DNA from 4 places in the Hydrogenophaga sp. PBL-H3 genome. Region 2 is predicted to be linked to each of the others. Evidence: predicted binding sites of a transcription regulator. Region 2 holds the regulator's gene; each other region holds the start of a gene.
The links. Region 2 encodes sigma-54, which starts transcription at its own class of promoters, with help from an activator protein. Its sites were predicted from a motif close to TGGCANGNAANCTGCTTT; they were not measured.
Positions count from the first base shown of each region.

Region 1: a site for sigma-54 is predicted at 2,852-2,869, ahead of F9Z44_RS17435 (PEP-CTERM sorting domain-containing protein). Genes of this name have one in related genera too.
Region 3: a site for sigma-54 is predicted at 1,026-1,043, ahead of F9Z44_RS14445 (PQQ-dependent catabolism-associated beta-propeller protein). Genes of this name have one in related genera too.
Region 4: a site for sigma-54 is predicted at 2,690-2,707, ahead of glnK (P-II family nitrogen regulator). Genes of this name have one in related genera too.

Region 1 covers NZ_CP044972.1:3,729,959-3,735,155, forward strand. The annotation lists gene F9Z44_RS17425 (VOC family protein) at 1-253, shown strand, start outside; gene F9Z44_RS17430 (MFS transporter) at 272-1,852, opposite strand; gene F9Z44_RS17435 (PEP-CTERM sorting domain-containing protein) at 2,018-2,785, opposite strand; gene F9Z44_RS17440 (response regulator) at 2,986-3,615, opposite strand; gene F9Z44_RS17445 (hybrid sensor histidine kinase/response regulator) at 3,593-4,732, opposite strand; gene F9Z44_RS17450 (hypothetical protein) at 4,914-5,197, shown strand, end outside.
Region 2 covers NZ_CP044972.1:454,378-459,574, reverse strand. The annotation lists gene F9Z44_RS02185 (THUMP domain-containing class I SAM-dependent RNA methyltransferase) at 1-345, opposite strand, end outside; gene rpoN (RNA polymerase factor sigma-54) at 342-1,970, opposite strand; gene lptB (LPS export ABC transporter ATP-binding protein) at 2,080-2,874, opposite strand; gene lptA (lipopolysaccharide transport periplasmic protein LptA) at 2,880-3,515, opposite strand; gene F9Z44_RS02165 (thiol:disulfide interchange protein DsbA/DsbL) at 3,701-4,354, opposite strand; gene F9Z44_RS02160 (SPOR domain-containing protein) at 4,430-5,125, opposite strand; gene argS (arginine--tRNA ligase) at 5,140-5,197, opposite strand, start outside.
Region 3 covers NZ_CP044972.1:3,119,417-3,124,613, reverse strand. The annotation lists gene F9Z44_RS14450 (tripartite tricarboxylate transporter substrate binding protein) at 1-820, opposite strand, end outside; gene F9Z44_RS14445 (PQQ-dependent catabolism-associated beta-propeller protein) at 1,082-2,080, shown strand; gene F9Z44_RS14440 (branched-chain amino acid ABC transporter substrate-binding protein) at 2,080-3,282, shown strand; gene F9Z44_RS14435 (ABC transporter permease) at 3,264-4,100, shown strand; gene F9Z44_RS14430 (quinoprotein dehydrogenase-associated SoxYZ-like carrier) at 4,101-4,910, shown strand; gene F9Z44_RS14425 (quinoprotein relay system zinc metallohydrolase 1) at 4,907-5,197, shown strand, end outside.
Region 4 covers NZ_CP044972.1:221,183-226,379, forward strand. The annotation lists gene F9Z44_RS01040 (NAD-dependent succinate-semialdehyde dehydrogenase) at 1-873, opposite strand, end outside; gene F9Z44_RS01045 (YifB family Mg chelatase-like AAA ATPase) at 941-2,494, opposite strand; gene glnK (P-II family nitrogen regulator) at 2,859-3,197, shown strand; gene F9Z44_RS01055 (ammonium transporter) at 3,229-4,776, shown strand; gene F9Z44_RS01060 (hypothetical protein) at 4,953-5,180, shown strand.

The DNA of each region.
Region 1 (5,197 bases), 1.1 Mb from region 2:
CCTGGCGCTGTTTCCCAAGCCTGAAGGAACCAAGGCCGACCACACCGCGATCAGCTTCCAGGTGACCAACATCGACGCCAGCATCGCAGAGCTCCAGCGCAAGGGTGTGGTCTTCGAGAACTACGACTTCCCGGGATTGAAGACGATCGATCACGTGTGCGTGCTGGGCTCGGAAAAGGCCGCCTGGTTCAAGGACACCGAGGGCAACTACCTCTGCCTTCACGAAGACCTGCCACCGGGCACGACCACCTGATGCCCGGCGGGTGCGTCCTCACCGCTCGGCGATGTAGTGCGACATGGTCGCGCTCTCACCCTCGGCGAGGAATGCACGGATCTCGGTCTCCAGTGCGTGGTCGGCCACGGTGGCGCGGGCGCGCTGGTGCAGGTAGTCGGCCCACGAGTCCACGATGAATCGCTCCACATAGCGCGAAGGTTCGCCCAGGTCCCGGTAGACGCGCCAGAAGCTCGCGCCGTCGCGACGGCGCGGGTCCTTCATGCGGCTGATGGTGTCGAGAAAGGCCTGATCAACGCCGGACTGGATGCGGTAGCCCACCTCCACCGCCACCGGTCCGGCCGCCGGGCTGGGCTCGTCCACCACGAAGAGTTCGTCCCAGGGCGTGCCCTGCGTCACCTCGTGCAGCGCGCCCATGCGCAGCGGAAACGGGCGCACCAGCAACAAGCCCGCGGCCATGACCACGCCCGCGGCCACCAGCGCGGCGGTGAGCCCGGCGATGTCGGACACCGCCCCCCAGAAGGCCGAGCCGATGGCGAACGCACCCAGCGCGGAGACGATGTGCAGCGCCACCGCACGCGAGCGCACCCAGGGCGGCGCGCTGGCCTGGGTGGCGGTGTTGAAGGTGGACATGGTGGCCATCCAGGCAGCACCGCCAAAGGCCATGGCAACGTAGACCACCCAGGGCACTCGCACCCACGCGGCCAGCAGCATGACCACGGCGAACACCACGCAGCTGATGGAGACGATCACGTCCAGCGCGAACCGCGCGCGCAACCGGCCAATCACCAGGCCCGAGGCCACCGCGCCGGTGCCCAGGCAACCCATGAGCAGACCAAAACCCTCGGCGCCGGTGCCCAGCTGGCGCTGCGCGATCACGGGCAGCAGCGCCCACAGCGCCGAGCCGGCCGCGCTGAACGCCATCACCCGCACCAGTTGCGCCAGGATGATGCGCGAGTGCCAGGCAAAGCGCAGGCCGCTCAGCGTGCCGCCCCACAGCCGCTCGGGCGGCAGACTGGACGGTGGGTGCGCCCGCGGCGGCCAGCGCCGGATCGACTCCCACATCACCAGCGTGGTGAACACGGTGACCACGAACACCCAGCCCGCGCCCAGCCGCGCAAACAGCAGACCAGCCAGCGTGGGGCCGATGGCGCGCGCCGCGTTGTAGGCGATGCCGATGGCGGTGATGGCCTGCGGCCATTCGTCTCGCGGCACCGGATCGACCACCGAGGAATTCCAGGCCGGCGTGAGCACCGCTGTGCAACAACCGCACACGAACACCAGAAACAACACCGACCCCGGCCCGCCCCAACCGGCCAGCACGAGCGCAGCCAGCAAGGCACAGGCCGCCACCTGCGCACTCAACGCGCCCGAGATCAGGCGACGGCGGTCGGTGGTGTCGGCCAGCACACCCGCGGGCAAGGCCAGCAGGAACATGGGCAGGAACACCGCCGTCTGCACCAGCGCGGCGAGAAACGACGAACCGGTGAGCTCCACCATGAGCCAGGCAGCCGCCATGGTCTGCATGCCGGCGCCGATGAAGAAAACCGCTCCGCAAATCCACAGGCCCCGAAAGGCGGGTTGGCGCAGGGGGCTCCAGATCGAGGGGGAGGTGGTCATGGGACATTATTCCGCACGCTGCCCGGGCACAGCCCCCAACGCCCGGCACCTCCCAATGCCGCCATGAATCCAGTCATGCCTTGGCGTTTCCGCGCGAAGCGAAATCCATTTGAACCAAAAAAATGGCGGCCCTGGGGCCGCCATTTTTCGATCCAACCGACCGCCTCAGCGGTGGGTGCGTTGGCGACGGAATGCGCCCCACCCAAACAATGCGACACCCAGCAAGGCCAACGTGCCGGGTTCCGGAATTTCAGACAGTGCGGCGAGGGAGGGCGCTGCCGCAACAAGAACCAGATCGCCGTCGGGCTTCATGCCGAAATCATCGCTGGGCAACAGCGGGAGGGCAGCGACGTCCTCAAAGATGTCATTTTCAGGAGCGCCGCTGGCGATTTCCTCCGGTGCAAGAACCTGGGGGCCGACACCGCCGGGCAAAGACGGGGCGTCCGCATCACGGGCCAGCGACACGATCTCATCGGGGGCAATCGCCTCGACCAGCGGAACACCGGAGCCAGCCGGGTTGTTGCCGAGGCCGCCAGTGCCCGGACCAGCCACCACGAGCCCGCTGGCCGCAGGGATGCCGTCCAGGCGGATCAAGCCGGAGCCACCTTGCGCGGCGTCCAGGTTGCTGGACATCCCTGCCGCCACCACCCCGGCATACACATTCGCGACACCAGCGGCGTTTTCGTCGGCGACAGAGAGCAATCCTCCCAGGTCCAGATCTGAAACTGCGAGCCCGACGGATTCGCCCAGCGCTTCTGCACCCCAAACAACTTTCAGATCCAGCGTGACCTGCTTCACCAGCGCCTGGACGGTGGGAAACGCCTCGATCAACTTCAACGCCTGTGCCTTGATGGAAGGCACCGACAGCGCTGCGACCGACAAGGTCACAGCCGACAGGACCGCGCCCGAAGCTGCTTTGAAAAGAATGTTCACGTGAGATGTCCTCAAAGTCCAATTGAGGCCGCTCTGGAAATCAGAGGAAACCAACTGCAGACACGTAGCGCACGTTGCGTGCCAGCGAACTATTTCTTCTATGTACGAACCAGTTGCGAATTCAAGGCACTTTGAAACGGAAGAAACAACCGGTAAGTGTCAAGTTTTCCGACACTTACCGGGCCACCCGAGCCGGATATTCACACGATGCCGTTGCGGATCGCATACACCGTGAGTTCGGCGTTGTTGGCCAGGTGCAGCTTTTCCAGCACGCGGGCCCGGTACACGCTCACGGTCTTGGGGCTGAGCATGAGTTCTTCGGCGATGTCCGAGAGCTTCTTGCCCGACGCGATCTTCTGCAGGGTCTGCAATTCGCGCTCGGACAGGCTGGCGTGCAGCTCCTCGCTCTCGGGCGCGTGCAGGTTGTCCACCAGCATCTGCGCCACGTCGGCGGTCACGTATTTGCGGCCCTGCATCACGGTGCGGATGGCGGCCACCAGCTCGGCCGGTTCACCCGCCTTGTTGAGGTAGCCGCGCGCACCCGCGCGCAGGCAGCGGATGGCGTACTGGTCTTCCGGGTACATGGAGACCACCAGCGCCTTCACGGTGGAGCCCTCTTCCTTCAAGGCCGCCAGCACCTCCAGCCCACCGCGTCCGGGCATGTTGAGGTCGAGCACGAGCACGTCGCACTCGGTCTTGCGCATGGCTTCGCGCAGTTCGGGGTAGCTGCCGGCTTCGCCCACCACCTGGATGTCGGTGGCCTCCGAGATGGTGTCGCGGATGCCGCGTCTCACCACCGCGTGGTCGTCACACAAAATCACCTTGATCATGGGCTTCCTCTGTGGCTTTCGCCGCGTTGTCCGGGGTTTGGGGTGATGTCAGGGGCACCGACAGAATGACCGACGTGCCTTTGCTGGAAGAGCTCACGTCGAGCCAGCCGTCGACCTTGGCGGCGCGCTCGCGCAGGCCGAGAAGCCCGAACGACTTGGTCTTGCGCAAGGCCTCCGGGCCCATGCCCTGGCCGTTGTCGGTGACCTCCAGGGTCAACACGCCTTCGCCGTCGCTCAGATCGATCTCGACCGCAGTGGCCTTGGTGTGCTTGGCGATGTTGGTGAGGGCTTCCTGAGCGGTGCGGTACGCCACGAGTTGCACATCCATCGGGACATCGATCTGGTCGGACGATCGGCGGATGGTGACCCGCAGGCCGCTGCGGCGCTCGAAGCCGCCAGCCAGCCACTGCACCGCGGCCACCAGGCCCTGGTCGAGGATGGGCGGGCGCAGGTTCATCATGATGCGCTGGCTCGCACCCAGGGCGTGCTGGAGCATTTCCATGGCGGTGCTCACATGCTTGAGCACCTCGGGGGCGGTTTCACGCCGGCCCACCCAGGCCAGGTCGAGCTTCACAGCCGCCAGTGCACCGCCGATGTCGTCGTGGATCTCGCGCGCGATGTTGGCGCGCTCTTGTTCGATGCTGGTCTGCAGGTGCTCGGCCAGCTCGGCCAGGCGCTGGCGCGATTCGGCCAGCTCGGCGGCCGCGCGCGCTCGCTCGCGCCGTGTCTCGGAAACCTCGATCGCCCGCTCGATCACATGCGAGAGGCGGTGCATGCTGTCTTTGAGCAAATAGTCGCTCACGCCACGGTGCATGGCGTCCACCGCCGCCGTCTCGCCAATGGCGCCCGAGAGGATGACGAAGGGAATCTCGATGCCCAATTCGCGCACCACGTCCCAGGCGTCCATGCCGGTGAAGCCGGGCAGGTGGTAGTCGGCCAGCACCACGTCGAAACGCCCGCTGAGCAGTTCGCGCCTGAAGTCGTCCATGGTGTCGACCAGCACCACTTCGCTGGGCAGCTTGCTGCGCTGCAGGGCGAACTTCACCAGCGCATGGTCCACGCGCGAATCCTCCAGATGCAGGATGTGAACCGGTGGTTTATCGAGGTTCTCGGACATGCCTGGTGGAATGTTGCGGTGGTGTCGGAATCGGCCGGGGTTCTCCGGTGGCTGGCGACAGCGAAGGGACAACCCGGGAAATGGTGCTGAATTTGGGCGGTTATCTGCCGATACAGCTTCTTACAGACCTTGAAAATTGTACTGCCCCCCCTATTCCGTTCCGCCCTACCCGAGCAACAACATGGACCACCTGACGATGCAGCATCCCCCGCCGTGCGTCTCCCTGCCCGTGAATCTGGTGGCCAACCTCCAGGACTCGCTGCTCATGGCCGTGACCGACCTGCAGCGCCTGGAAGGCCTGCTCGACCACGCCACCGCCAATCTGATGGAGCGCTTTGGCACCGCCAACCAGGCCCTGGGCGCCTTGCCCGAAATGCGCCAGGGTGAACTGGGTCCGATCAGGAACAGCCTGCACCAGGCCGTGACCGAGCTGCAGTTCCACGACATGGCCACCCAGCTGATCGT
Region 2 (5,197 bases):
CACCTTGAGTGCGGCGAAGTTCAGCGAAGTCAGCGGGCTGTGCTGCGCGGTGATCTCGACCTTGATGGTCTGAGCCGGCGTGAACCAGATCTCCCATGCCACCTCGCTGGCGGCGTGGTACAGGTCTTGTTCAGAGCGGTAGCCACCGTGCCAGAGCTGCACCAGCACGCGCTGCGTGAGGCGGCTGTGCAGGTTCAGGCGCATGGCGTCGCGCCACGAAGCGTTGAGCGCCACACCGCCGCGCGCCTTGTGCGGTGCGTCCACGCCGGTGATGCGCTTCACTTCAGCGGCGAGCATGTCCTCAACGCCGGCGGCGCAGGGCAGGAAAACTTGTAACTGGTTCAAAGCGATTTTCTGAGGTTCGCGGGCGCGATTCGCAGCGCCTCGCGGTACTTCGCCACGGTGCGGCGCGCGCATTCGATGCCCTGTTCGCGCAGCAGATCGGAGAGCTGGTTGTCCGACAGCGGCTTGGCGGCTTCTTCGGCGGCGATGAACTGCTTGAGCAGCGCGCGCACGGCCGTGCTCGACGCGTTGCCACCGGTCTCGGTCCCCAGCGACGAGCCGAAGAAGTACTTGAGCTCGTAGGTGCCGAAGGGCGTGGCCATGTACTTGGCGGTGGTCACGCGGCTGATGGTGGATTCGTGCAGGCCGAGCTCGTCGGCGATCTCACGCAGCACCAGCGGGCGCATGGCGAGTTCGCCGTGCATGAAGAAATTGCGCTGGCGTTCCACGATGGCGCTGGACACGCGCAGGATGGTGTCGAAGCGCTGCTGGATGTTCTTGATGAACCAACGCGCCTCCTGCAGGCGCTGCTGCATGGCGGCGTGGCCGGCCTCGCCGCCGTTGTCGCGTCCACCGCGGTTCTGGCGCATGGCGCTGGCGTACACATCGTGCACGCGCAGGCGGGGCATCACCTCGGGGTTGAGCAGCACCTTGAAGCCGCGGCCAGCGCGCGTGACCAGCACGTCGGGCACGACCACGTTGCGCTCCAGGTCCAGGAAGCGGCGACCCGGCTTGGGTTCCAGCCGCGCAATGAGGCCGAGTGCGGCGCGCACGGTTTCATCGTCCAGGCCGCACAGGTTGCACAGGCGCTTCACATCGCGCTTGGCCACCAACTCCATGGACTGCCCGCAGATGGCCAGGGCCGCGCGCGCCTCGGGCGTGTTGCGCAGTTCCAGGATCTGCAGGCGCAGGCATTCGGCCAGGCTGCGCGCGCCCACACCGGAAGGCTCCATGTGCTGCAGCAGTTGCAGGGCCATGGTCAGGCGCTGCTCCAGCGCCTCGCGTTCTTCCAGACCTTCGTTGGGGTCGTCGGTTTGCACACGTCCCGACAGGGCCTGCCAGGCCGCAGCCAGCTCGGCCAGGCTGTCTTCGATGTAGCCGTCGTCGCTGAGCGATTCGATCAGGAAGTACAGCGCGGCGCGGTCTTCGTCCGAGAGACGCAGGCAGCGCGCCTGGTCATGCAGGTGGTCCTGCAGGCTGATGTGGGCTCGGGCCAGATCGGCAGCGCTCGCGGTGTCGTCGTCGCCCGACGAATTGTTGTTGCGCGCGGGCGCGTCGCCACCCCACTCGCTGTCGTCGGGCGCCATCTCCACCGTGCCGTCGCCCTCCCAGCTCTCTTCCACCGGCGTGGCGCCGTCGAGCTTGCCTTCGATGGCATCGCCTTCGCTGCTGTCGCTGCTCGTGCTGCTGCTCGATTCGGTGCTGGAGAGCATCGGTCCGGGCGCTTCGGGCAGGGCGGCCTCGGCGATCTGCTCGCCCACGCTCACCGGCGCGTCGGTCTGCTCCAGGCCAAACGCTTCGCGCTCGGCCAGGTCTTCGGAGCGTTCGAGGAACGGATTCTCGTCGAGCATTTGCTCGACCTCCTGCGCCATCTCCAGCGTGGAGAGTTGCAGCAGGCGGATGGATTGCTGCAACTGGGGCGTGAGCGCCAGGTGCTGCGAAACCCTGAGTGACAGGCCTTGTTTCATGAAAACGCCAGTGAGCAAACGGCGAGACGATTCGCCGCCGGGCCGCCCCAAGGCGAATCAGCCCCCTCGGGGGGCAGCGAAGTACACGAAGTGACGAGCGTGGGGGTCATCACATCCTGAAATGTTCGCCGAGGTACACGCGGCGCACGTCGGCGTTTTCAACGATCTCGGCCGGCGTGCCGCTGGTGAGCACGTGGCCGTCGTTGATGATGTAGGCGCGGTCGCAGATACCCAAGGTCTCGCGCACGTTGTGGTCGGTGATGAGCACGCCGATGCCGCGCGACTTGAGGAAACCGATGATGCGCTGGATCTCGATCACGGCGATCGGGTCGATGCCGGCGAAGGGCTCGTCGAGCAGGATGAAGCGCGGATTGGTGGCGAGCGCCCGGGCGATCTCGACCCGGCGGCGCTCACCGCCCGACAGGGCAGGCGCGGGCGAGTCGCGCAGGTGGTCCACGTGCAGGTCCTTGAGCAACTCGTCGAGGCGGGCCTCGATGGCGGCCTTGCTCAGCGCCTTGCCGGCCTCGTCCTGCTGCAGTTCCAGCACGGCGCGCACGTTGTCGGCCACGTTGAGCTTGCGAAAGATCGATGCCTCCTGCGGCAGGTAGCCCAGGCCCAGGCGCGCGCGGCGGTGGATGGGCAGGTCCTGGATGGCCTGACCATCGAGCAGGATCGTTCCGGCGTCCGAACGCAGCAGGCCCACCAGCATGTAGAACGAGGTGGTCTTGCCCGCGCCGTTGGGCCCCAGAAGGCCGACGACCTCACCCTTGAAGACCGCGAGCGACACGTCCTTGACCACCTTGCGGCTGCCATAGGCCTTTTGCAGTCCCTGGGCCTCCAGCCGACTGAGATCGGGGGCGGTCGTCGGGCGCTTGCCCGGGCTCAGCGCCTGCGCCGAAGGCATCGCCGTCACTGCTGGCCCTCGCCAAGCTGGTTGCTGGGCCGCAGATTGGCTGGCGGCGCCGGTTTGGGAGCGGGAGTGCCATCCTTGGGCACGGGTGTGAGCATGGCGCGCACGCGGCCGGTGGGGTTGTTGGGGGTGCGGCTGGCCACGCCGCCGTCCACCGTGAAGACGTCGGTGGTGTTGTTGTAGACGATCACGCTGCCGGTGGTTTCGTCGTTGAGCTGGGTGCCCTTGAAGCGCTTGAGCACCGCATCGCCCACGAACCGGACGGAGTCGGCCTGGCTGTCGTATTCGATGCGCTGGGCCGTGCCTTCAATGAATTCGTCCACGCCGTCGCGCTTCTGGCGGAAAAACCCCGGGCTGCCGTTGACGATGCCGAACTGATGGCCCTGGGCATCCTGGCGCACCTCGACCTTGGCGCCCCGGATGACGATGGTGCCCTTGGTGATCACCACGTTGCCCGTGAAGATGCTGGTCTGGCGCGCGTCGTCGTAGCGCAGGGCATCGGCCTCGGCATTGAGTGGCAGGGTGCGGTCGGCTTTTTCGGCTTGTGCTGCGCTGGTCAGCAACAGACCCACCACCAGGCAGGCGCCCGGCCAGTACGACCGGCGGAAGAAGAGGTTGGGCAAGGTGGAGTGCATGGAGTTTTAGGGCACGAAACTTGCATTCATTGTAACGACGGGATGAAGGCTGCAAGGGCCCGAGAACTGCTTTACCCACTCTTTTCTCGCATCCTCTCAGGAATGCCGGGCGCCGGTCGCGCCACGAGCGTTCGCGCCAAAGACAAAGCCCGCCGAAGCGGGCTTTGTCCCTTGAAAGACGCGACTCAGGCCTTGCGGGCCGCTTCGACGATCAGTGCATCGGCCACCACCAGGGTGCGGGGGCCCTGACCATTCACATAAAAGCGCCCGGCCACGCCCAGCGACGGCGTGCCTTCGACGTTGTAGGCCTCCTGCAGCTGGGTGGCCTTGGCCGCCAGTCCCACCGCCGCACCGTTGTAGAACTCGTTGAAACGGGCCATGTCCACCCCGCCCTGCTTGTCGATCCAGGCGGTGATGGCGGGCTGGGTGGTGAGCGGCTGGCGGTCGACGTGGATCGCCTGAAACACCTTGCCGTGCAGCCGGTCCACCAGCTTCATGGCTTCGAGCGTGAAGTACAGGCGCTGCATGGGCACAAAAGCGGCGCTGAAGGCCACCGGCACGCGCCGCACGTTCACGTTGGCCGGTTTCTTTTTGGCCCACTCGTCGAAAGCGGGTTCGAAATTGAAGCAATGGATGCAGCTGTAGGCAAAGAACTCGACCACCTCGACCTGGCTGGCCGGACTCTCCACGGGCGCCGGGCGGCCCAGGCGGATGAAATCGGTGCCTTCCTTGGGCGCCACGCGCTGGGCCAGCGCGGGCGTGAGCGTCAGGCCGCCGGTGGCGGCCAGGGCGGTGGTGCCAGCGGCCAGCAAGGACCGGGAAAAATCGCGACGTTGCATGAAATCAAACTCCTTGATAAGGCTTGCTTGGGGCGGGCATGGCGTTGAAAGTTCCCGGCTGGCCTGCGCAGTGGTTCAGCGTTGCACGCGCACCAGCGCCGCTTCGACACCGTTGGCCTGCAGCTGCTCCTGGGTGAGGTCGGCCATGGCCTTCTGGTTGAACGGGCCCACGCGCACGCGGTACACGGTTCGGCCCGACTGTTCGCGCTCGGTCACATCGGCATTGATGCCCAGCATGGCGAGCTTGGCGCGCTGGGCTTCAGCATCTTCGGGCGAGCGAAACGCGCCGGCCTGCACGAAGTAGGTGAATGGGTCAGCGCCGGGCGCCGGTGCAGCCGCCGCGGTGGCGGGCGCGGCCGCCGGTGGCGTGCCCAGCTTGGACTGGACCAGCTCGCCCAGCGGATCGGTCGCTGGCTTGCTCCCGGCGGCCGGCACCGGGGGCAGGCCCTTGCCGTCGGCCGGCGGCACCACGATGGCGCCAGCAGCCCCGGGTGCGACCGCCGCCGCTGGCGGGGCCGCAGGAGCCGGGGTCGGCGCCGTGGCGGCATCGCCATTGAGCACCTTGTTGGGGTTCCAGCCTTTGTTGCGCTCGGCTTCCAGCGCGTCCTGTCCAGCGTTGCGCGACACATTGCGGTCGACAAACGGGATCGGCACGCGCGTGACGTAGACCGCCACCGCGAGCGCAATGCCCAGCCCCACCAGCAGACCCACCACAAGGCCGATCAGGGTGCCGCCGAGCGAACTGCGGGATTGCACAGGTTTCTTTTTCATTGCGTGTCTTGCCATCACATTTTCTGCGGGGCACTCACGCCCAGCACAGCCAAACCATTGTGCAGCACCTGT
Region 3 (5,197 bases), 1.7 Mb from region 2:
GGGCCAGTTCCTGCAGGTGGCGCTCGCTTAGCATGGCCTTGGCAAACGCGTCGTGCAGGCGCTGCACCACGGCCTCGGGCGTGCCGTGTGGCGCGGCCAGGCCCCAGGGCGATGTGTAGACGGACTGTTCGTAGCCCAGCTCGCGCAGCGTGGGCGCGTCGGGCCAGCGCGGGCTGCGCTGCGCGCTGAAGATCGCCAGCACGCGGATCTTGCCCTGGTCGACCCAGGGCGCGAAGCCGGTGGAGTTCACGCCCGCCATCACCTGGCCACCGGCCACGGCGAGCATCTGGTCGGCGGTGCCGCGGTAGGGCACGTGCACATAGCGGATGTTGTTCTGCAGCAGGATTTCTTCGGTGGCCAGGTGCGCGGTGGTGCCGATGCCGGTGGAGCCGAGGATGAGTTCACCCGGGCGCGCCCTGGCCCAGGCCAGCAGGTCGTTGAAACTTTTCCACGGGCTGCTGGCCGGCACCAGCACACCAAAGGTGGTGCCCGAGACCTGCACGATGGGGCTGAGGTCGGCCACCGGGTCCCACGGCACCTTGTTCATGAGCGCGTGGCGGTACACGGTGATGGGCACCTGCCCGATGGTGTAGCCGTCGGGCTCGGCCGCCTTGAGCAGTGGCGCCACCTGCGTGCCGGCGGCGCCGGGCTTGTTGATGACCACGATGGGCTGGCCCAGCAGCGGCGCGGCGTCCTCGCACAGGATGCGCAGCGTGAGGTCGGTGGCGCCGCCGGCGGGCCAGGGCACGATGAGCTGGATCGGGCGCTGCGGGAAGGCGCCAGCGGCCTGCGCGAGTGCACTTCGTGTCAGCCCAGACACACCCAGCGTACCGAGCGCGCAGTGAGCACCCCACCCCAGGAACTGTCTGCGCGAAGCAAGTGGCTGCGCAGGGCAGGGTCGGGGGGAGCGTTGTGTCATCGGGGTGTGCCGTTTTGTCTCAGGGTTTGTCCGTAGCAGCAGGGCGGGTCATGCCTGCACCATGCTGGTGGCGGGCGTTTGCAGGCAATTTCCACGCCTGTTGCGCTGGCACTGATTTTGCTGCCCACACGTCAGAACTTACAAAACCAAGGAGACAGTTTGATGCTTCGTTCCGCCCCCGCCGCGCAGGGCTTGCGTTCAATGGTCTGGGCTGCTGTGCTCGGATGTGCGCTGTGCACCCCATTCGCCGCGCTGGCTCAGGGCAAGGTGTACGTGTCCAGCGAGAAGGACAACAAGATCTACGTGTTCGATGCCAAGGGCGAGCGCCAGGCGACCATCGACACCTGCCAGCGCCCGCGCCACATGATGTTCAACGCCAGCCGCAGCCAGATCTACGTGTGCTGCGGCGACAGCAACCAGCTCGGCGTGGTGGACACCGCCAGCGGCAAGATGACCGGAACTGTTCCATTGGGGGACAGTCCGGAGATCTTTGACCTCAGCCCCGATGGCAAGACGGTTTATGTGTCGATCGAAGACGAGAACGTGATGGCCGCCTACGACCTGGCCACGAAGAAACCGTTGTTCGAGGTGAAGACCGGCGGCGAGCCCGAGGGTGTGCTGATCACGCCTGACGGCAAGCTGGCCTACGTCACCTCCGAGGTGGCCAACGTGGTTCACGTCATCGACCTGGGCCAGAAGAAGGTGATCAAGAACATCAAGGTGGGCAAGCGCCCGCGCCGCTTCGTGCTGGCCGAGGGCGGCTCCGAGCTGTGGGTCACCAACGAACTCGACGCCACCGTGAGCGTGGTCAACACCAAGGACCACAGCGTCAAGGCCTCGGTGAAATTTGCAGTGAAGGGCATGCGCGAGGCCGACATCACCCCCGTGGGCATGACGCTGAGCCCCGATGGCAAGACCATGTGGGTCGGCCTGGGCAAGGCCAACCACGTGGCCGAGGTGGACGTGGCGAGCAAGAAGGTGGGCCGCCAGGTGCTGGTGGGCAAACGCGCCTGGGGCCTCAGCATGCACCCGGATGGCAAGACCCTGTATGTGACCAACGGCCTCTCGGACGACATGACGCTGGTGGACACGGCCAACGCCAAGGCCATCAAAACCGTGGCCGTTGGCCGCGTGCCGCACAGCGTGCTGGTGCAGCCCTGATGCCGAAGCCCTTTTTGCGCCGGGCCTCGGCCACGTTCACGCTGGCCACGTTGCTGGCCTGGCCGGCGGTGCAGGCCGCCACCACGCAGATGACCATGGTCGTGATCTCGCTGGCCGGTGATGCGCGCTACGCTGCTCGCCGCGTGGAGCGCGGCTACCCCGGCCATCCGCAGGGCAGGGCGCTGCAGGGCGTGCAGCTGGCGCTGGAAGAAGCCGCCGTCGAGCTCGACACCGCCGGCATCGCACTCACCGTGCGTGACGTGGTGCTGCCCGACATGGCAGCGCTTCCCAAGGCCCTGGCCGACCTGAAAGCCGCCAAGGTGCAGCACCTGGTGGCCGACCTGCCCCTGGCCGAGCTGCGCCAGCTGGTGCAGGCCGCACCCGCCGCACTCGGCGGCGCGGTGGTGTTCAACACCGGCCTGGACGACGACAGCCTGCGCGCTCAGAACTGCGCCGCCCACCTGCTGCACACGCTGCCCAGCGCCAGCATGCGCGCCGACACGCTGGCCCAGTACCTGGCCGCGCGCAACTGGCGCAAGGTGCTGCTGCTGCAAGGCCCGGAGCCGGCCGATGTGTTGATGGGCGAGGCCTTCAACCGCGCCGCCAAACGCTACGGCCTGAAGATCACGCAGACCAAACCCTTCAAGCTCAGCGGCGACCCGCGCGAGCGCGACCTCACCAACACGCGCCTGCTCACCGGCGAGCGCGAGCACGAGGTGGTGGCGGTGATGGACGCCAACGGCGAGTTCGCCCGCACCGTGCCTTACGCCACGCAGTGGCCGCGCCCGGTGGTGGGCGCCAGTGGCCTGGTGGCGCAGGCCTGGCACCCGCAGTGGGAGCGCAACGGCGGCCCGCAGCTCACGCGGCGTTTCCAGAAACTCGCGCAGCGCCCCATGCAGAGCCACGACTGGGCCGCCTGGGCGGCGGGCAAGGCGGTGGCCGCGGTGCTGGTGGACGACCCCAAGGCCGGGGTGCCTCAGCAGCTCAAGAAGCTGCGCGCGGGCGCGGTGGTGATCGACGGCTTCAAAGGCCCGCGCCTGAGCTTTCGCGCCTGGGACGGCCAGCTGCGCCAACCCATGTTCGTGAGCCATGTGGACGGTGTGGTGGGGCTGGCGCCGCTGGAAGGCGTGCTGCATCCCAGGGAAGTGCTGGACACGCTGGGCGTGGACGAACAGGAGAGCGCATGCAAACAACGGCCCTGATGCCTTCCGGGCCCTCGCTGCCCATGCACCTGGCGCGCGCGCTGCGCGCGGTGGTGGGGCGCGAGATCGGGCGCTTCCTGCGCCAGCCTTCGCGCCTGGGCTCGGCGCTGGTGCGCCCGCTGCTGTGGTTCGTGGTGTTCTCGGCGGGTTTCCACAACGTGTTTGGCGTGGCCATCATCCCGCCGTATGAGACCTACATCGAATACAAGGTCTACATGGTGCCCGGGCTGCTGGGCATGGTGGCGCTGTTCAACGGCATGCAGAGCTCTCTCTCGATGGTGTACGACCGCGAGATGGGCGTGATGCGCCTGCTGCTCACCGCGCCGCTGGCGCGCGGCTGGCTGCTGGCTTTCAAGCTGCTCGCGGGCACCTGCCTGTCGGTGCTGCAGATGACGGTGTTCCTGGCCATCTCGTGGGCTTTCGGGGTGGAGATTCCGCTGCTGTACCTGCCCGGCCTGCTGGTGGCCATGGCATGTGGTGCCACGCTGCTGGCCGCGCTCGGCTTGATGCTGTCGGTCTATGTGAAGCAGCTGGAGAACTTTGCCGGCACCATGAACTTCGTGATCTTCCCGATGTTCTTCATCAGCCCCGCGCTGTACCCGCTGTGGAAGCTGGAGGAGTCGGGCGCCTATTGGCTGCTCAAGCTGGCCGAGTTCAACCCCTTCACCCACGCGGTGGAAGCCATGCGCTTTGCGATGTATGGGCAGTTCAACGCCACCGCATGGGCGGTGGTGGTGGTGTGCAGCATCACGTTTTTTGTGCTGGCCCTGTGGGGCTACGACCCGCAACGCGGCTGGATCCGCCAACGAGGTTCCTGAATGGCTCTCATGACACCGGTTGACAAGCACCGCCGCTGGTTCGTCGGCGCTGCCCTGGGCGCGGCCGGTACACCGCTCCTGGCCGCCGTGGACCACACCGGCGGCGACCCGCTGGGCTCCATGCAGTGGCCCGGCTTGCGCAAGCAGTACCTGGGCAATGCGCCCATGCGCTTCTCCAGCGCGGTGGTGGTGAGTGGCCCGGCCTTTGCCGATGACGCCATGAATGTGCCGCTGCTGGTGGACGCGCGCGGCCTGGGCGCCACTGGCGGTGGCGTCGTGCGCATCCAGGTGGTGGTGGACCGCAACCCGGTGCGCGAGGTGCTGGAGTTCGAGCCGCTCAAGGCCTTGCCCATGCTGGCTTTTCGCATCCGCATGGAGCAGGCCTCGCCCGTGCGCGCCCTGGTGCAGACGCGCGACGGTGCCTGGCACGTGGGCAGCACCTGGGTGCAGGCGGCCGGTGGCGGCTGCACGGTGCCCGGCGCCACGCGCGCCGACGGTTCGTGGAGCCGCTCGCTCAACCAGGTGCAGGCGCGCTTCTTCAACAACGTGCTCGAAGGCAGCCGCCGCCTGCGGGTGCGCGTGATGCACCCCATGGACACCGGGCTGGTGGCCGGCATCCCGGCCTTCTACATCGAGCAGCTGCAGCTGGTGGACGGCGCGGGCGTGCCCTGGTGGCGCCTTGCGCTGCACGAGCCGGTGTCGGAGAACCCGCTCATCACCTTCGAACTGCCTCCGCAGTACGGCAGTGGTTTCCGGCTGGTGGGGCGCGACAACAATGGCAACCGGATCGATGCGGAGGTGAGCGCATGAGAGTGCTGCTGGCCTGGCTGATCGCCACCTTCGCCAGCGTGGCCATGGCGCAGGCCCGGCCTGACATGGCCCGCCTCGACTACGACCTGCGCCCGCGCCAGATCGCCGAGCGCACCTGGATCATCGAGGGTGCGGTGGAAGACTTCTCGCGCACCAACGGCTGCAACATCATCAACACCGCCTTCATCGCCACCGGCGCGGGCGTGGTGGTGGTCAATACCGGGCCTTCCCGGCTTTATGGCGAGCAGCAGCGCCGCGCCATCGAGCGCGTCACGCGCGAGCCGGTG
Region 4 (5,197 bases), 230 kb from region 2:
GAAGCGCGTGGGCGAGATGCAGACCTGTCCCGCGTTGCGGAACTTGGCACCGCCCGCGGTCTTCACGGCCAGCGCGACGTCGGCGTCTTCGGCCACGATCACCGGCGCGTGCCCTCCCAGCTCCATGGTCACGCGCTTCATGTGCTGGCCAGCCATGGCCGCGAGCTGTTTGCCCACCGGCGTGGAGCCGGTGAAGGTGATCTTGCGGATGACGGGGTGCGCGATCAGATAGCTGGAGATCTCCGACGGCGTGCCGTAGACCAGACCCAACACGCCGGGTGGCAAGCCCGCGTCGGCAAACGCGCGCACCAGCTCGGCGGGGGCGGCCGGGGTTTCTTCGGGCGCCTTCACGATCATGGAGCAGCCGGTGGCCAGGGCAGCGGCCAGTTTGCGCACGACCTGGTTGATGGGGAAGTTCCACGGCGTGAACGCGGCCACCGGGCCGACCGGGTCTTTCAGCACCATCTGGCGCATGGCGAGGTTGCCGCGCGAAGGCACGATGCGGCCGTACACGCGCAGGCCTTCGTCGGCGAACCATTCGATGATGTCGGCTGCGGCCATGGCCTCGCCTTTGGCCTCGGCCAGCGGCTTGCCTTGTTCCTGCGTGAGCAGCGCGGCAATGGCGCCCGCGCGTTCGCGCATCAAGGCAGCCGCAGCGCGCATGACCTTGGCGCGCTCGATGGGTGGCTTGTCGCGCCAGACTTCAAAGCCCTTTTGTGCGGCGTCCAGGGCCAGGTCCAGGTCGGCTTGGCGGGCATGCGCCACGCGGCCGATCTCTTTGCCGGTGGCCGGGTTGAACACGGCCAGCGTCTCGCCGGCGGCGGCCTCGCGCCATTGGCCGTGGATGAAGAGTTGGGTGTTGGGGTAGGTCATGTCGGTCTCCTGCATGGAAAGGGAAACCGCAAACCTTACCAGTTGCCCCATGACAGGACGACCGCGTTCAAGCGCCGGTCTTCTTCAACACCCGCCGGTACTGCACCGCTTCGGCCACGTGGGAGACGTTCACGCCCTGGGCGCCCGCCAGATCGGCGATGGTGCGCGCCACGCGCAGTGCGCGGTGCGTGCCGCGCGCGCTCCAGCACAGGCGCGCGGCGGCCGTGTGCAGGAACTGCAGCGCTGCGGGTTCGGCCAGGGCGTGCTGGTCCAGCATCCGGCCGGCCAACGACTGGTTGGCCATGCCTTGCCGGGCCTGCGAACGGTCGCGCGCGGCCACCACGCGCTCGCGCACGGCGGCGCTGGCTTCGCCCATCCGGTGGGTCAGCAGGTGCTCGGGCGGCAGGGCCGGCACTTCCACATGCAGGTCGATGCGGTCCAGCAGCGGGCCGCTGAGCTTGCCCTGGTAGCGCGATACCTGGTCTGGCGTGCAGCGGCAAGCCTGGGTCGGGTGGCCCAGAAAACCGCAGGGGCAGGGGTTCATGGCCGCCACCAGCTGAAAGCGCGCCGGAAACTCGGTCTGCATGGCCGCGCGCGAGATGCGGATGTGGCCGCTCTCCAGCGGCTCGCGCAGCGCCTCCAGCGCGGCGCGGGGGAACTCGGGCAGTTCGTCCAGAAACAGCACGCCGTGGTGGGCCAGCGAAATCTCGCCCGGACGGGGCGGCGAGCCGCCACCCACCAGGGCCACCGCGCTGGCGCTGTGGTGCGGCGCGCAGGTCGGGCGCTGGCCCCAGCGCTCCAGCTCGAAACGCCTGGCCAGGGAGGCGACGGCGGCAGACTCCAGCGCTTCCAGTGTGCTCATGGGCGGCAGCAAACCCGCGAAGCGGTGGGCCAGCATGGACTTGCCCGAGCCCGGCGGCCCCAGCATGAGCAGGCTGTGCCCGCCGGCCGCGGCGATCTCCAGCGCGCGCCGGGCGGCGGCCTGGCCTTTTACGTCGGCCAGATCGGTGGGGTGCCCGGTGTGGGCAATGGCCTGGGCGCTCAATCGGGCCCAGCCGCCGTCGTCAGGCGGCTCGGACGCGGCGGCGCTCTCGGGCAGGAAGCGGGCAATCACATCCAGCAGATGCCTCGCCCGGTAGACCCGGGCTTGTGGCACCAGCGCGGCCTCTTCGGCGCTGCCCGGCGGCAGCACAAGGCGGGCGTTGGTGGCGTCAACGCCGGCGTCGCGGTGCAGCGCCAGGCTCATGGCCAGCGCGCCGCGCACCGGGCGCAGTTCGCCCCCGAGCGACAGTTCACCGGCGAATTCCCAGTCGGCCAGGCGCGCCGCGCTGATCTGGCCACTGGCCGCCAGGATGCCCAGGGCAATCGGCAGATCAAACCGGCCGGAGTCTTTGGGCAGGTCGGCCGGCGCCAGGTTGACCGTGATGCGTTTGTTGGACGGAAATTCCAGACCGGCGTTGGCGATGGCCGAACGCACGCGTTCGCGGGCTTCCTTCACCTCGGTGTCGGCCAGACCCACCAGCGTGAAGCTGGGCAAGCCGTTGGCCAGATGAACCTCGACCTGCACGGGCCGCGCGTCCAGGCCGAGCAAGGCGCGGCTGCGCACCAAAGACAGACTCATCTCGATTCACTCCCTGTTTCGGTGCATCACGGCCGCCATTGCCCGGGGCGGGCTGCTTTTCGTGCGGGCACTTTTTTGGTGCGCACCCAGAGGGTGCAGGCCGGCGGGTTGGCTTTGCGCGCCTGCTCAAGCCTCGCGCGGGCCACTGTAATGGTCGCGGCAGCAACGAACCCCACGGGGTAGGGGTCACGAAGTTGGCATATTCCCTGCTAGGTCCTGTAAGCGATTGATTCGAAGCGTGGTTTTCCATGCGGCAGTCAGCTCACCGTGATTGGTTTGCTCCCGGGCATACCGAACTCGTTTCACCCCCAGGTGTCGGCCATCCGGTCTCATCACCCTCCTGTTCAAGAAGAGGAATAGCAGCATGAAAATGGTTTCAGCCATCATCAAGCCGTTCAAACTGGACGAAGTGCGTGAAGCACTCTCCGGCATGGGCGTGCAAGGCATCACCGTGACCGAAGTCAAGGGCTTCGGCCGTCAGAAGGGCCACACCGAGCTGTACCGCGGCGCAGAGTACGTGGTCGACTTTCTGCCCAAGGTCAAGATCGAAGCAGCCGTGTCCGACGACCTGGTCGATCGCGTGATCGAAGCCATCGAAGGTGCGGCCCGCACCGGCAAGATCGGCGACGGCAAGATTTTCGTCACCTCGCTCGAACAGGTGGTTCGCATCCGCACCGGCGAGACCGGCAAAGAAGCGCTTTGATCATCGCCACTGAACAAGAAAGATCACAGACATGAAAAAACTGATTGCAACCCTGCTGCTGGGTGTGGGCCTGGCATTTGCCGGCCTCAACGCCACCGCGCAGACCACGACCGAAGCGCCGCCCGCCGCCGTGGCAGCGCCCGCAGCCGCTGCACCTGCTGCAGAGGCACCGGCTCCCGCCGCGGCCCCCGCTGCTGCTGCACCGGCCGAAGCGCCTGCCGCCGCAGAAGCCGCCCCCGCTCCTGTGCCCAACAAGGGCGACACCGCCTGGATGATGGTGTCCACCCTGCTGGTGGTCTTCATGACGATTCCCGGCCTGGCCCTGTTCTACGGCGGCCTGGTCCGCAGCAAGAACATGCTGTCGGTCCTGATGCAGGTCATGGTGGTCTTCTCGCTGATCGTCGTGCTGTGGGTCGTGTACGGCTACAGCCTGGCGTTCACCGAGGGCAACGCCTTCATCGGCAGCTTTGACCGCCTGTTCCTCGCAGGAACCTGGGACAACGTCGCCGGCACCTTCACGCCCGCCGCCACCTTCAGCAAGGGTGTCGTGATCCCCGAGATCGTGTTCGCGGCTTTCCAGGCCACGTTCGCCGGCATCACCTGCGCGCTGATCGTGGGCGCCTTTGCCGAGCGCATGAAGTTCTCCGCCGTGCTGCTGTTCAGCGCGCTGTGGTTCACCTTCAGCTACACCCCGGTCGCCCACATGGTCTGGTACTGGATGGGCCCTGACGCCTACACCGCCGCCGACGTGGTGGATTCCATGAACAGCAAGGCCGGCTACATCTGGCAGATGGGCGCGCTGGACTTCGCTGGCGGCACCGTGGTGCACATCAACGCGGCCGTGGCCGGTCTGGTGGGCGCCTACATGGTGGGCAAGCGCATTGGCTACGGCAAGGAATCGATGGCGCCTCACAGCCTGACGCTGACCATGGTCGGTGCCGCCATGCTGTGGGTGGGCTGGTTCGGCTTCAACGCCGGCTCCGCTCTGGAAGCCAACGGCTTCGCTGCGCTGGCCTTCATCAACACGCTGGCCGCCACCGCAGCCGCCGTGCTGGCCTGGTGCATCGGTGAATCGCTGGGCAAAGGCAAGGCCTCCATGCTGGGTGCCGCTTCCGGTGCCGTTGCAGGTCTGGTCGCCATCACCCCCGCAGCCGGCAACGTCGGCGTGGGTGGCGCACTGGTCATCGGCGTGATCGCTGGTTTCGCCTGCCTCTGGGGTGTCAACGGCCTGAAGAAACTGCTGGGTGCGGACGACTCGCTCGACGTGTTCGGCGTGCACGGCGTGGGCGGTATCGTGGGCGCTCTGCTCACCGGCGTGTTCAACTCGCCCAACCTGGGTGGCCCGAGCCTGGTGGCCGACTGGACGACGGTTGCCATGGTGGCCCCCGAGGCCTACAGCATTGCCGGCCAGGTCTGGACGCAAGCCAAGGCCGTGCTGATCACCATCGTGTGGTCGGGTGTGGTCTCCTTCATCGCCTTCAAGGTGGTTGACCTGACCGTGGGCCTGCGCGTGACCGAAGAGCAGGAACGCGAAGGTCTGGACATCTCGTCCCACGGCGAGACGGCCTACAACCGTTAAGCCCTGCAGGTCTCACGCGCGGTGCGGTCCGTTCTTCAACGAAGGCCCCCACCGCGCGATTGCTGAGCATCTCCTGTGGAAGTTGAACCCGCGTTGCCGCCCGGCACGCGGGTTTTTTGCGCCCATTGAGTTCTTTATAGTTACTGCGTTTTCAGCGCAACAACCCGGAGGAACCCATGACCCGAGCTTCTTTGTCCCGCATCCTGACGGCCTTGTGTGCCGCGATCACCCTCACCGCTCAAGCGGCCGAGCAGGGCGGCAAGTCCGACCCCCAGCGCAAAGCCACTTCGGTGACGTTTCACAAGGCCCCTTCGGAAGAAAGCCCCGCAGCGCGGGAGCGGCGTCTCAAGCACGAATGCAAGGGCCGGGCGAACGCCGGTATGTGCCTCGGCCACACACGGTAAGCCAGCGCGTTTGCAAC